Linked DNA regions of Lacrimispora indolis DSM 755. The protein of the gene in region 2 interacts with the protein of the main gene of each other region in a pairwise test. Links are inferred from orthologs where the notes say so. Each region holds a gene or a part of one and is shown on either strand. Other genes may lie near its edges.

The links.
Region 1: the proteins of brnQ (region 2) and pheS interact in binary tests that used the Escherichia coli proteins (3 or more experiments, as listed by UniProt). The link is inferred for Lacrimispora indolis DSM 755 from one-to-one orthologs.

The regions. Positions count from the first base shown.
Region 1 is NZ_AZUI01000001.1:4,794,916-4,800,609, forward strand. Bases 2,339-5,201 are described here. They hold pheS (phenylalanine--tRNA ligase subunit alpha), read left to right. Parts: upstream 2,339-3,191; coding sequence 3,192-4,211; downstream 4,212-5,201. Other genes in these bases: K401_RS0123315 (hypothetical protein), read left to right, coding at 2,339-2,355; K401_RS33690 (hypothetical protein), read left to right, coding at 2,606-2,794; pheT (phenylalanine--tRNA ligase subunit beta), read left to right, coding at 4,230-5,201. Also shown: K401_RS0123300 (ABC transporter ATP-binding protein), read left to right, coding at 1-53; K401_RS0123305 (ABC transporter ATP-binding protein), read left to right, coding at 55-1,800; more of K401_RS0123315, read left to right, coding at 2,116-2,338; more of pheT, read left to right, coding at 5,202-5,694.
Region 2 is NZ_AZUI01000001.1:1,692,188-1,699,892, reverse strand. What follows is about bases 2,674-5,578. They hold brnQ (branched-chain amino acid transport system II carrier protein), read left to right. Parts: upstream 2,674-3,424; coding sequence 3,425-4,732; downstream 4,733-5,578. Other genes in these bases: ltrA (group II intron reverse transcriptase/maturase), read left to right, coding at 5,159-5,578; K401_RS0108105 (ribose-phosphate pyrophosphokinase), read left to right, coding at 2,674-3,414. Outside these bases: K401_RS0108115 (ATP-binding protein), read left to right, coding at 1-241; K401_RS0108110 (S8 family peptidase), read right to left, coding at 326-1,999; more of K401_RS0108105, read left to right, coding at 2,236-2,673; more of ltrA, read left to right, coding at 5,579-6,106; K401_RS0108090 (hypothetical protein), read right to left, coding at 6,109-6,303. UniProt on the Escherichia coli protein: Liv-II branched chain amino acid transport system, which transports leucine, valine and isoleucine. Also acts as a low-affinity threonine transporter.

The DNA.
Region 1 (5,694 bases), 3.1 Mb from region 2 along the record:
ATGTTTACCGGGAAATCTGCTTATCCCAGCTGTCAGAAAAGGAGGTACAATAACATGGACATGAAAAAATACAGATCCACCATCAAACGGATCCTTGGTTGTATCAGCCGGTATCGATGGGGAGTTGCCGCCTCTTTGGCCTGCGCTTTTGTCACGGTCCTTCTGACCTTGTATGTTCCCATCCTCACAGGGCGGGCCATTGACTTCATTGTGGGAGCGGGAGCCGTTGATTTTCTAGGCATGTGGGAGATTTTAAAGCAAATCGGAATCATTATAGCCATGACTGCGGCGGCCCAGTGGCTTATGAGCCATATCAACAATTTGGTCACCTACCGGGTGGTAAAGGATATCAGGACCCAGGCATTTGATAAATTGGAAATACTTCCTTTAAAATATATTGACTCCCATTCCCATGGGGATATGATAAACAGGATCATTGCGGATATCGACCAGTTTTCCGACGGGTTGTTAATGGGCTTTACCCAGTTGTTTACCGGGGTCCTGACCATTGTGGGGACGTTGTTTTTCATGTTTTCCATGAACCCGGCTATCACCATTGTGGTGGTGCTGGTGACGCCGGTATCCTTATTTGCCGCCAGCTTTATTGCAAGAAGGACCTATCGTATGTTCAAAATGCAGTCCCAGACCAGAGGAGAACTGACTTCTCTGGTGGAAGAGATGCTGGGGAACCAGAAAGTGGTGCAGGCTTTTTCTCATGAAGCCGATGCCCAGGAAACGTTTGAAAATATCAATGAGAATCTGCGTGTCTGGAGCTTGAAAGCTACATTTTTTTCCTCCACCAGCAACCCGGCTACCCGTTTTGTAAACAGTCTTGTATATGCCAGCGTTGGAATTGCCGGAGCTTTTGCAGCAGTAAAGGGACTTTTATCCGTAGGTCAGCTTGCCAGCTTTTTAAGCTATGCCAATCAGTATACAAAGCCGTTTAATGAAATATCAGGGGTGATCACAGAGCTTCAAAACGCACTGGCCTCTGCTGCGCGGGTGTTTGAGCTGATCGACGAGGAGCCTCAGGTCCCGGAAGATTCTGACGCCGCAGTGCTCTCTGACGCAAAAGGAGAAGTTTCTCTGGAGAATGTGTACTTTTCCTATAATCCGGAGATTCCGCTGATCGAGGATATGAATTTAAAGGTATTGCCGGGACAGAGGATCGCCATTGTAGGCCCAACCGGCTGCGGAAAGAGCACTGTCATCAATCTTCTCATGCGTTTTTATGATGTGAATTCCGGCTCTATCCGGGTGGAAGGGACAGATGTGCGCCATATGACAAGGCAGAGCTTAAGAACCAGCTATGGAATGGTGCTGCAGGAAACGTGGCTGAAATCCGGGACCATTCGTGACAACATTGCATATGGAAAGCCGGATGCATCGGAGGAGGAGATCATCCTGGCGGCAAAGGAATCTCATGCCCACGGCTTTATCAGGCGAATGCCGGAAGGTTATGATACTGTCATATCAGAAGACGGAGGGAATTTATCACAGGGCCAAAAACAGCTTTTATGCATTGCCAGAGTCATGCTGTGCCTTCCTCCCATGTTAATCCTTGACGAAGCCACCTCCTCCATTGATACCAGAACTGAAATAAAAATACAGAAGGCCTTTGGAAAAATGATGGAAGGACGGACCAGTTTTATCGTTGCACACCGGCTTTCTACGATCAGAGAGGCTGACGTGATACTGGTAATGCGGGATGGACACATCATTGAGCAGGGCACTCATGAAGGCCTGATTTCCAAGAACGGATTTTACGCACAGTTATATAACAGCCAGTTTGCCGTGTGATTCAGATGAAAGTGTAACCAATAGCGCCGGAAGCATATTTTACATATGCTTTTCTGGCGCTATTCTTCTTTTCTTATTATGAAAAACCCCATATAGTTCGATATTCAATATAAAAAGAACTTTACAAAAGGCGGTAGGAATATGTCTGAAGTTACAATGAAGGCCAGGGAAACAGCTTCTTTCAGGCCGGCAAGAATTCCTTTGCAGTATACGGATCAGGGGAGGGGATATGGATGAGGTTTTAAAATAAAGATTCTGTGAAAAGCAGTACAAATAATAGTTGTATGTTATGTTTTAAAGAACAAGGGGGAAAAAATGAGTTGTTTAGATATTATTTTGGTGGGTGCGCTGTTTATTGAAAGTGCGCTTCTAATTTTGTTGGTTCATTTTTATAAAAAGGAAAAAGAAAAGGTTCAGGTCGAGAAGATCAAACGAGCCGAAGATAAGGAGTATATTGATATTTTTATTGAGCACCTGGAAAAACGGGCGGAAACATATGAAATACTCCTTGAATTTAAACGCATCCTGGAAGAAACATATAAGGATGCGATTTGAGAAAAGAAAAAGGGCAGATGGTCTGCTTAATCTAAATACTATGGAAAGGGAAGCGATTGAAAATATATGGCAAATATGGTATAATTATATCTACTATATGATGGGAGGGGGAAAGGGACTGGCATTGTAACGCAGTTCCTGACAGATCATGAAAGTATGTCCCCACTGTGGGAATCAGATACCTGATGATAACAACAATATTTACTGTCCTTATTGCAATCACATAGCCAATGAAGAAGTACTTCTTCGCATGAAAATCGAGAGAGAATTGCGCGGGCCGGAGGGGGAACAGAAAAAGCCGGTGAGGAGCAAACGCCATGATGATGATGACTATGAGACGGTAAGGGTTTCCAATGACAGGAATCCTTATGTTTCTGCGGCAATCAGCATTGCTGTGCTGGCGGCTGTTTTTGTGGCCGCTTATTTCCTTTTGAGATAATCCATGTAAAATAATCCTTGACATTTTGAACAACCGTTATTACAATGGTACCTAACGTTACAATTAAAAATGTCAAATGCAATGAAGGTGTAAGTAAATCCTTATTTTCTTCCAGAGAGAAGGGGCCGCCGGCTGCAAGCCCTTTTAAGTTCAGATAAGAGATCGAATTTCCCACCGAAGCAGCATGATTGAAACCAGCAGACAGCCTTGGCTGCCGGCCTGGCGGGTAAGTCATGACGTCAATACACGTTACGTATGCCGAGTGCCTGTGTCATACACAGGAATGAGGGTGGTACCGCGAATATTGCTTCGTCCCTTTTTGGGGCGGAGCTTTTTTAGTGCATTTTGCCGTTTAAGCGGGAAAAACAAAATTTGATCATGAAAGAAGGAGAGCAGGATGAAAGATCAATTAGAAAAAATCAAGCAGGAAGCATTGAGGCAGATAGACGCTTCAGATGCGCTGGAAAAACTCAATGACATCAGGGTCGCTTATCTTGGGAAAAAGGGAGAGCTGACCAGTGTATTAAAAAGTATGAAGGATGTTGCCCCGGAAGACAGGCCAAAAGTGGGCCAGATGGTCAATGACGCCAGGACATTGATTGAGGGTAAATTAGAGGAGGCCATGTCCAGCCTCCAAAAAAAGGCCAGAGAAGAACAGCTGAAAAAGGAAGTGATTGATGTAACCCTGCCGGCTAAACGGAACAAGGTAGGTCACACCCATCCCAATACCATTGCCCTGGAAGAGGTGGAGAGAATCTTCGTTGGCATGGGATATGAGGTCATTGAGGGGCCGGAGATAGAATACGATTCCTATAACTTTGAAAAGTTGAATATACCCAAAAATCATCCGGCAAGAGATGAACAGGATACCTTTTATATCAGTGACAACATCGTGTTAAGGAGCCAGACCTCACCGGTTCAGGTGCGTACCATGGAAAAGGGCAAGCTGCCTATCCGCATGCTGGCTCCCGGCCGGGTATTCCGGTCTGATGAGGTGGATGCCACCCATTCTCCTTCCTTCCACCAGATCGAAGGCCTTGTAATTGATAAAAATATCACATTTGCGGATCTAAAGGGAACCCTGGCGGAGTTTGCAAGAGAGCTTTTTGGCCTGGAGACAAAAGTTAAATTCCGTCCTCACCATTTCCCGTTTACAGAGCCAAGCGCGGAAATGGATGTTACCTGTTTTAAATGCGGCGGAAAAGGCTGCCGTTTCTGTAAAGGCTCCGGCTGGATCGAGATCCTTGGCTGCGGCATGGTTCATCCAAACGTGCTGACAATGAGCGGAATTGATCCAAATGAATATTCCGGCTTTGCATTCGGCGTTGGATTGGAGCGAATTGCTCTGCTAAAATACGAAATTGATGACATGAGATTATTATATGAGAACGACATCAGATTTTTAAAGCAGTTTTAGGGAAAGGGAGATAGATCAATGAATACACCATTATCATGGATTAAAGCATACGTTCCGGATTTAGATGTAACGCCTCAGGAATATACAGACGCAATGACACTTACCGGATCAAAGGTTGAAGGCTACGAATGCCTGGATAAAAACTTAGAGAAAATCGTGGTCGGACAGATATTATCCATTGAGCGCCACCCGGATGCAGACAAATTAATCGTCTGCCAGGTGGACGTTGGAGGGGAAATCGTACAGATCGTCACAGGCGCACCCAACGTAAAGACAGGGGATAAGGTTCCGGTCGTATTAGACGGAGGAAAGGTGGCTGGAGGCCATGACGGCGGCCCTCTTCCGGAAGAAGGGATCAGGATCAAAAAGGGGAAGCTGAGAGGAATCGAATCCTGCGGCATGATGTGCTCCATTGAGGAACTGGGATCTTCCAGTGAAATGTACCCGGATGCTCCGGAAAGCGGGATTTACATTCTGCCTGAGGATACGAAAACAGGTGCTGATGCCATTGAGGTGCTGGGCCTTCATGACTCTGTATTTGAATATGAAATCACCTCAAATCGTGTGGACTGCTACAGCGTTATAGGAATTGCAAGGGAAGCCGCCGCGACCTTTCAAAAACCCTTTGTACCTCCGGTGGTGAATGCTACAGGCAACAGCGAGAATATTAATGACTATTTGAAAATATCCGTAGAAGACAGCCATCTCTGCCCTCGCTATTGTGCCAGAATGGTGAAAAATATTAAGCTGGCCCCCTCCCCGGTCTGGCTGCAGAGACGCCTTGCAGCGTGTGGAATCCGTCCCATTAACAACATCGTTGACATTACGAATTACGTGATGGAAGAGTATGGCCAGCCCATGCACGCCTTTGATTATGATCTTCTTGCAAACCATGAGATCATTGTAAAATGTGCCAAAGAAGGGGACACCTTCCAGACCCTTGACGGACAGGAAAGAAAGCTGGATGGCACCGTTCTCATGATCAATGATGGGGAAAAAGCGGTAGGAATTGCCGGCATCATGGGCGGCGAGAACTCCAAGATCACTGACGAGGTGAAGACCATGGTGTTTGAAAGCGCCTGCTTTGACGGCACCAATATCCGCCTTTCCTCTAAAAAGGTGGGATTAAGGACGGATGCTTCCGGTAAATTTGAAAAGGGCCTTGACCCCAATAATGCAGAGGAAGCCATCAACCGTGCCTGCCAGCTGATCGAAGAGCTGGGTGCAGGAGAAGTGGTAGGGGGCATGATCGACATTTATCCCACAAAGAGAGAGGGAAAAAGACTTCCTTTTGAGCCGGAAAAGATGAACCGTCTTCTTGGAACTGAGATCCAGCCGGAGACAATGCTTGGATACTTTAAAAAGCTGGATCTAGGATACGATGAGATGTCAAACGAGATCCTCATTCCTACCTTTCGCCAGGATTTAGACTGTATGGCAGATTTGGCAGAGGAGGTTGCCAGATTCTTTGGATATGACAAGA
Region 2 (7,705 bases):
GATCATTGATGATTTGGGAACGGAGCTTAATAACAGCTTTACATCTTCAGAATTGTTTTATTGCATCAATGAACGGCTTAATTCTTCAAAATCAACCATTATTTCCACCAATCATCCCATCAATGAGCTGAGGGACCGGTATACGGAGCGTGTAACTTCCCGGCTGATCAGCCGTTATACGGTGATTCCTCTTTATGGAGATGACATTCGCATCAGAAAAAAAGAAAAACGTATTGAGTAATTAAAATCCAGGAAGCCTTTGTACGATAAGGCTCCTGGATTTTCAGTTTTCTGTGTTGGCTCAGTTTGACTGTAAGGGCAGCTTTTAAAGGCTGGCGAGCCGTTGAAAAAGTCTGTTCACGTCCACCTGACCATATCCCCATATGTTATTGGGATAAATGAATGTATCGCTGCGGGTCGCCCCGCTCACTAAGAGGCGGTTGACATTATTTCCGGTCATTCTGGGATAATTTTCCCTGACAATGGCCCATTCAAATACCATGGCAACAATTCCAGCAGCGTGGGCTGCCGCGGCGCCCGTACCTGTTACAGATCCGTACATGTTTCCGGGGACAGCACAGGTAAGCTGGTAGCCCGGCGCAGCCAGGTCAGGCTTGATCTCACCGGTCCTTGTATAGCCTCTGCCGGACTCCGGCAGGATGCTGTTATTCATGTCGTTGTAAGCGGCAACCGTCAGCTGATGCCTTCCGTTTCCGGGAGCGGTCAGGGTGGTATCAGGATTTGAATTAAGGAAATACGTCTCTCTTGAGATTAAGTCTCCGGAAGGCAGCCAGGAATGGAAAGCAAAGGGTTCATTTTCAATGTTTTGCACACGCAGGTACCAGATGCCGGGGAGGAGATTGTTAAAACGCAAAAGGATGAGCTGGTCTCCGTTTTCCTCCTCAAATATGATATTGTTGACGTAGATGGTGGTCTGGTTAAATATGAAGCTGAACCTTCTGCATTGATTGAAGGAGGGGAAAACAGGCTGGGTAGATTCCCGGTTTGGAGAAGAGATATCAATGGAAAGCCTGGCAGGGGCATATGACCAGATTTCCATGGAAAACATTGTGTCACTGCTCCCGACTCTCAGTTCAAAATCATTGTAGAAAGGGGCTCCGGTATTGGCATTAAAATAGTGTCTCTGACTGTTTCCTTCATTGCCGCCGGAAACGCATACCCCGATTCCAGGCAGCAATGTAAGGTAATCAATGTAGCTGTCCAAAGAACCTCTTCCGTCATGGCCTCCCTGGTTGCTTCCCAGGGCAATGCACACCACAAGGGGGCGTCTTAACCGTTCGGAAATCATAAAAGCATACCGGATTCCCAGTATGATATCGGATTCCTGATAGCAGAGGGCATTTTCAGGAACAAAAAATATACTTTTTAAATTTTGTTTTGCTTCTTTCAGCTTTACGATCACAAGATCGGCCTGGGGCACTACTCCGCTGAAGAATTGGGCTTCATCCGGGGTACCGGCCAGAACACTGGCAATGGCGGTTCCGTGTCCAATGGTATCCGTTGTGGGGACAAGAGATAAAGGGTCCTCTGAGCTTAATGCCTCATTGATTTGCTCCCTGGTGTATTCGGAACCGAATGTAAAGGTTTCCGGAGGCGTACCGGTTTGTACCGTCTGGTCCCACATGGAGAGGATGCGTGAGGTTCCGTCATTATACTTAAAAGCCGGATGCCGGTAGTCAATTCCGGTATCAATGACAGCCACCAGGACCCCGCTGCCAAACAGGGCCAGATAAGGGTTCCTCTGAACAGTTGAGATGCCGGACTTTTCCAGACTGGTGGTGGAGGTAAGCGTATAAAGTGTCGGGAAATTGTTGTAGGGATGGCGGCCTAAATCACAGGGGTCCACGGTGGTGACAGGAATGTGCAGAAGAGAATCCCTTATATCCAAATAGGTAATATTATTTCCGGTATCATAGGAAGGAGCCAGGGTATTGCTTATAATCAGGTCATAATAATTATTATCTAAAATTTTGGGCAAGATTTATCCTCCCTGCTTTTAATAGTACATAATACATTTTATGCAAAGAAATATCGAATATGAGAATCTCCTGAAGCCTTGGCTTCAAACGTAAGAAATTAGCGGTTGCAACAAATGGAGGCAACGATTACAATGAAATTAAGAGTCCTAATTGCATCGATTAACTTGACTATTTCCGCGCATAATGTTATAAAAGAACCGTTGCATTGTATTAGGATACGTTGGAGGAGAGAAGAATGCTTTACGAAGAAAAGACGATAGAAACCATTCCCGTGGGTCCGCTGGGTTTGATACCGTTAAAAAGCTGCAAAGAGTTGGGAGATAAGGTCAATGATTATCTGGTGTCCTGGAGACAGGAGCGGGAAAGCGAGCACAAGTCTACCATCGCTTTTTCAGGCTATCAGCGGGATTCCTATATTATAGGAGCCAGCACCCCAAGGTTTGGAACCGGTGAGGCAAAGGGCACCCTGCAGGAATCTGTTCGCGGTGATGACCTTTATTTTATGGTAGATGTATGTAATTACAGCCTTACCTATTCCCTATGCGGAATGACCAACCATATGTCCCCTGATGACCACTTCCAGGATTTGAAGCGTCTCATTGCAGCATCGGCAGGAAAGGCCCGCCGCATTAATGTGATCATGCCTTTCTTATACGAGAGCAGGCAGCATAAGAGATCCAGCAGAGAATCCTTAGACTGCGCGCTGGCGCTTCGGGAACTGGTGAACATGGGCGTTGAGAACATCATCACCTTTGATGCTCATGACCCTAGAGTGCAGAATGCGATTCCATTAAAGGGCTTCGAGACCGTTCAGCCCATTTACCAGTTTATCAAATACCTTCTGAGGGAAGAGAAGGAACTGGATATTGACAGCGAACATATGATGGTCATCAGCCCGGATGAAGGCGGAATGGGACGTGCTGTATTCTTTGCCAATGTCCTTGGCCTTGATATGGGTATGTTCTATAAACGCAGGGATTACACCCAGATCATTAACGGCCGCAATCCCATTGTTGCCCATGAATTTCTGGGAACCAGCGTAGAGGGTAAGGATGTGATCATTGTTGACGATATGATTTCCTCCGGCGAAAGTATGTTGGATGTAGCCAAGGAGCTTAAGAGAAGAAAGGCCAGGAAAGTATTTGTTTGCTCCACCTTTGGACTCTTTACCAACGGCCTTGCAAAGTTTGATGAATATTATGAGAATGGATTTATTGACAGGATCCTCACGACCAACCTGGTATATCAGACCCCTGATCTTTTATCCAGGCCGTATTATATCAATGTGGATATGAGTAAATACATTGCGCTGATCGTAGATAACTTAAATCACGATGCCTCCTTAAGCGAGCTTTTAAATCCGACTACCAGAATTAACCGGCTTTTGGAGCGCTACCGTGCAGGTGACAGATAAAGCGGGACATATGGAAAAATTATCGAAACAGAAGCTGGTCTTAGTGGGCCTTACACTTTTCTCCATGTTTTTCGGGGCGGGAAATCTTATTTTTCCGCCCTATTTGGGTGCATCCGCGGGAGTCAATACCTGGATCGCAATGGCCGGTTTTGCGGTAACGGCCATTGGGTTTCCGGTTCTTGGCGTGGTCGCTGTGGCCCGGTCCGGCGGTCTTGGTAAGCTGGCCGGCCGTGTTCATCCCGGATTTGCATTTGTTTTTACACTGCTTATTTATTTATCCATAGGGCCGTGTCTTGCCATTCCAAGAACTGCCAGCACCTCCTTTGAGATGGCGGTAGTCCCCTTTTTAAAAGAAGAGAGTACAGGAGCCCTTGCTCAGCTCCTTTATTCCGCCTTTTTCTTTTCCATTGCCTTTGCCGTATCCTTAAAGCCGGACAAGTTGACGGACAGGCTGGGGAAAATACTGACTCCGTGCCTGCTGGTCTTGATAGTGGTGATATTTGCGGGCTGCATGGTCCATCCGGCAGGCCCTTACGGGGTTCCGGCAAAGAGCTATGGGTCCAATCCCTTTGTAAAGGGATTTCTTGAAGGGTACCTGACCATGGATACCATTGCCGCCCTGAATTTTGGGATCATTATCTCCTTAAATGTTCGGGCAATGGGGATCAAACAGGAGGCTTCTGTGGTCAGAGAGACCATTCAGGCAGGTTTTATCGCAGGAGGGATACTTCTTCTGGTATATAGCGCTCTGGCCCACGTAGGGGCCGTTACAGGCGGCACATTGGGGTCTGGGGAAAACGGTGCCCAGACCTTAAACCAGGCGGTACGTTTTTTATATGGGAATGCAGGGCTTATGATGCTGGCCGTCATTTTCTTTATAGCCTGTTTAAATACCTGCATCGGCCTTATCAGCTGCTGCAGCAGGTATTTCAGCACCATTATACCGAAAGTGGGCTATCGTGCCTGGGCCTTCCTTTTTGCTCTGGTAAGCCTGATAATCTCCAATATCGGCCTTAATAAGATCCTGGAAGTCTCTGTTCCGGTGTTAAATGCCATCTATCCGGTAGCCATTGTTCTCATTTTACTGTCCTTTGGTTTCCGGGATGAAAGGAAGTGGAAGGCGGTTTACATCTGCTCCATCAGCCTTACCGGAATTGCCAGTGTGCTTTTATCACTGGAACAGGCAGGCCTTGGCTTTTTAAATGCGGGTCTTTCCAGGCTTCCTCTTTATGATATGGGACTTGGCTGGATCGGGCCGGCAATGGCAGGAATTGCTGCCGGAGCTTTAATTGGAATTGCTGGGAATAAGAATCCATAGAAAATTGGAATTGTCAGGGAAATAGGAACCATTAAGAGAATAAGAGCATATAGAAAAAGACTGTCATGGAGGGCATAGACCCGGCATAACAGTCTTTTTATCGTATAGGGCGTGTCCAGCGAAGCTGGATCACACCAGCCGGTGCAAGTCCGGTCACGGTAATTACTAGTGAGCCGTGTAGCTAAATCCGGTGCGTTGCAGTAATGCAGGGTGCTAAGCGGATGGATAACATATCTCTTTTTTGATATGGCAATCATGCAGACCGTAACGTAAAGTGAATTCTGCCGTGTCGTAAGTAAAACTGCTCCAAAAAAGGAGGAGAGATGGGGAGGTTGAGCCTTGCCTATTGTGGCGAAAACCAAGGAAGATGGGAAGAGACTGGAAAAGCACCATTGATAATCCTCCGGCATATGGGAATCGGTATGTATGAAGGGTGTGGTCCGGAACTGGAGAGACCCTACCTGTCACCGTAAGGTAAAGATGAGATGTATAAGTGAGAACGAAGTAGTACTCATGACAGGAGGGAGCCAGAGACCATTGGGAATCCCCACAGTCAAGGACAGAATCGTCCAAATGGCGGTAAAGATAGCAATAGAACCGGTATTCGAAGCCGATTTCAAAGACTGTTCCTACGGATTCAGACCCAAAAGGGATGCCAGACAGGCATTGGAGACAGTGAGAAAGGCTTGCAACAACAAAGGATACTACGTGGTGGACGCAGATATTGAAAAGTTCTTTGATCAGGTGAATCAGGAGAAGCTGATGATACTGATAGAACAGAGGATATGGGACAGAGGGATATTAAAGCTGATCAGACAATGGTTAAAGGCAGGAATACTGTATGGAAATGTACTGGAAATCAGTGAATTGGGGACAAGTCAGGGAGGAGTTATATCACCGTTACTGGCGAATATCTACTTAAATGCATTTGATGGCTGGTGGGAAAGAAACGGGAGTAAACATGAGAAGCTGGTCAGGTATGCAGATGATAGTGTGATTATCTGTAAAAACAAGAAAAGCGCAGACTATGCGATGAACCTGTTGAAATACATCATGTGGAAGCTGGATTTAACCTTACACCCGACCAAAACCAAAACGGTATGTTTATGGGGAGGAAAAGAAGGCTTTGATTATCTGGGAATGCATAACAGAAGATTCAGCAAAATCAGAAAAGAAGGAAATCCATATGGGGAACTGACCCAGTATCCAAGTAAGAAAGCCATGAAAAAGATAAAGGAAACAGTGAAAGAGAATGTCAACCAAAGATATCTGTTGGTCAGAACGGAGGAAGACTTGATAAGAATAATAAATCCTAAAGTCATAGGGTGGCGTGATTACTACAGAACCAAAACAGATGGAAAACAGACGGTTTAGAATTAGAAGATATAAAACCCTTCTTCTCCTAAATCGTCATCTTCAAGGTCATCGAATTCATGAAGAAAGCAATCCATATCGAGAAGGTCATCATCACTCATATCGCGAACTTCGTCACATGTCATACCTTCCGGTGAATTTTGTAAGTAGTGTTCCCGTAGCTCCTTTGCAAGCTCTTCTTCTGTTATCCGTTTCATTGTAACCTACCCCCGTACTTGTCTAAGATATCATGATTGTATCATGAAAACGGAAGGTATGAAAGAAATAAAAGAAGAGCGGGGGAACGGCACAGATGCTTACGCATTGCCTTTTCGTATAATTCATGCAAAGGAACAGGTCTATGATTAAAATATAACTTAAGGAAGAGCATGACATTTCTACAGATGGAACATTTTAGGGGATCGTATCCAAATGAGTGAAGGCTGGAATCCCGCCAGCGGTTGAAAGAGAGATATAGTTTATGTTTTTCTTTTAAAATAGCCCTGCGAAGACGCTTGTCAGAACTGCGATGTTTGGCATAAATGCCGTAGTAACGAATCATTTTAAAATGTTTTTCCGGTATGTGCTGAGTCAGGCGCGCAATAAATTCAAGAGCAGGAAGAGTTTCAATCATGAGTTGATCATCTTCATGGCGGTTGTAATGGAAGGTAACGGAATCGCCGTCGTAAGAATCAATTCTGGAAGTGGCGATGACGGGTCTGCCCAGGTAACGTCCAATGCGTAAATGGAGTTCATTAAGCAAGGCTGTCTGAAAAGAATCCCGAAGGAGTTTATAATTGAAATGTTTTACATGCTGCCACAGGAGAGAATTACCAACCCCACCTTCAGAAATAAGACAATGGCGATGCTGAACAGAAATAACCTTAAAAGACATGGAAGTAGTCCTGTCAATGATGGGCCAGGGGAGCTGAAGTGTCGAAGACACTTTTTTTCAGCTACAGACAAACTATAGGCTGGCTACAGGGGAAACACAGATGACCACAAGTTGAGGCGTCATATACGGCGGGGGAATCGGTATCAAAAAGGCCGCTTGTCTTATGCGTGTGCTTTTTTGCTCTGGCAGCTGCCGTTGGTTTGCTCTGGAACAGTCAGCTTCCAGTGCGCAATACAAATTCCTTGCTTGAATAACCTCTGTTTATTGAGAGCAGCGCCGGAGGGGAGTCTCATGAAATGGTTGAAGACGCAATGAAAGAAGCTGTGGATAAAGCGGAATAAAGCCCCTTATCCCCTCCGGGTGCGACGTAGAACTAAAACGGCTGTCCGGCGGAAAATCCGTTGATATCCGGATTTACCCTGCTCTCCAAAGAATGTTTGATGCCGCAAGGGAGGATGGCATTTATCCGATTGCCTTGTCCGGATACAGAACGGCGGAAAGAGAGCAAAAAATCATGGATGAAAAAATCGAAGTATATAAGGCGGAGGGGTATTCCCATGCAGAGGCCCGGAAGGAGGAGGCTTGGGTGGCCGTTCTGGGAACAAGTGAACATCAGCTTGGAATTGCGGTGGACATTAATGGGGACGGGATTCATTCTTCTGGAACAGAGGTTTACAAGTGGCTGAATGAAAACAGCTATCGCTTTGGTTTTATCCGCCGCTGTC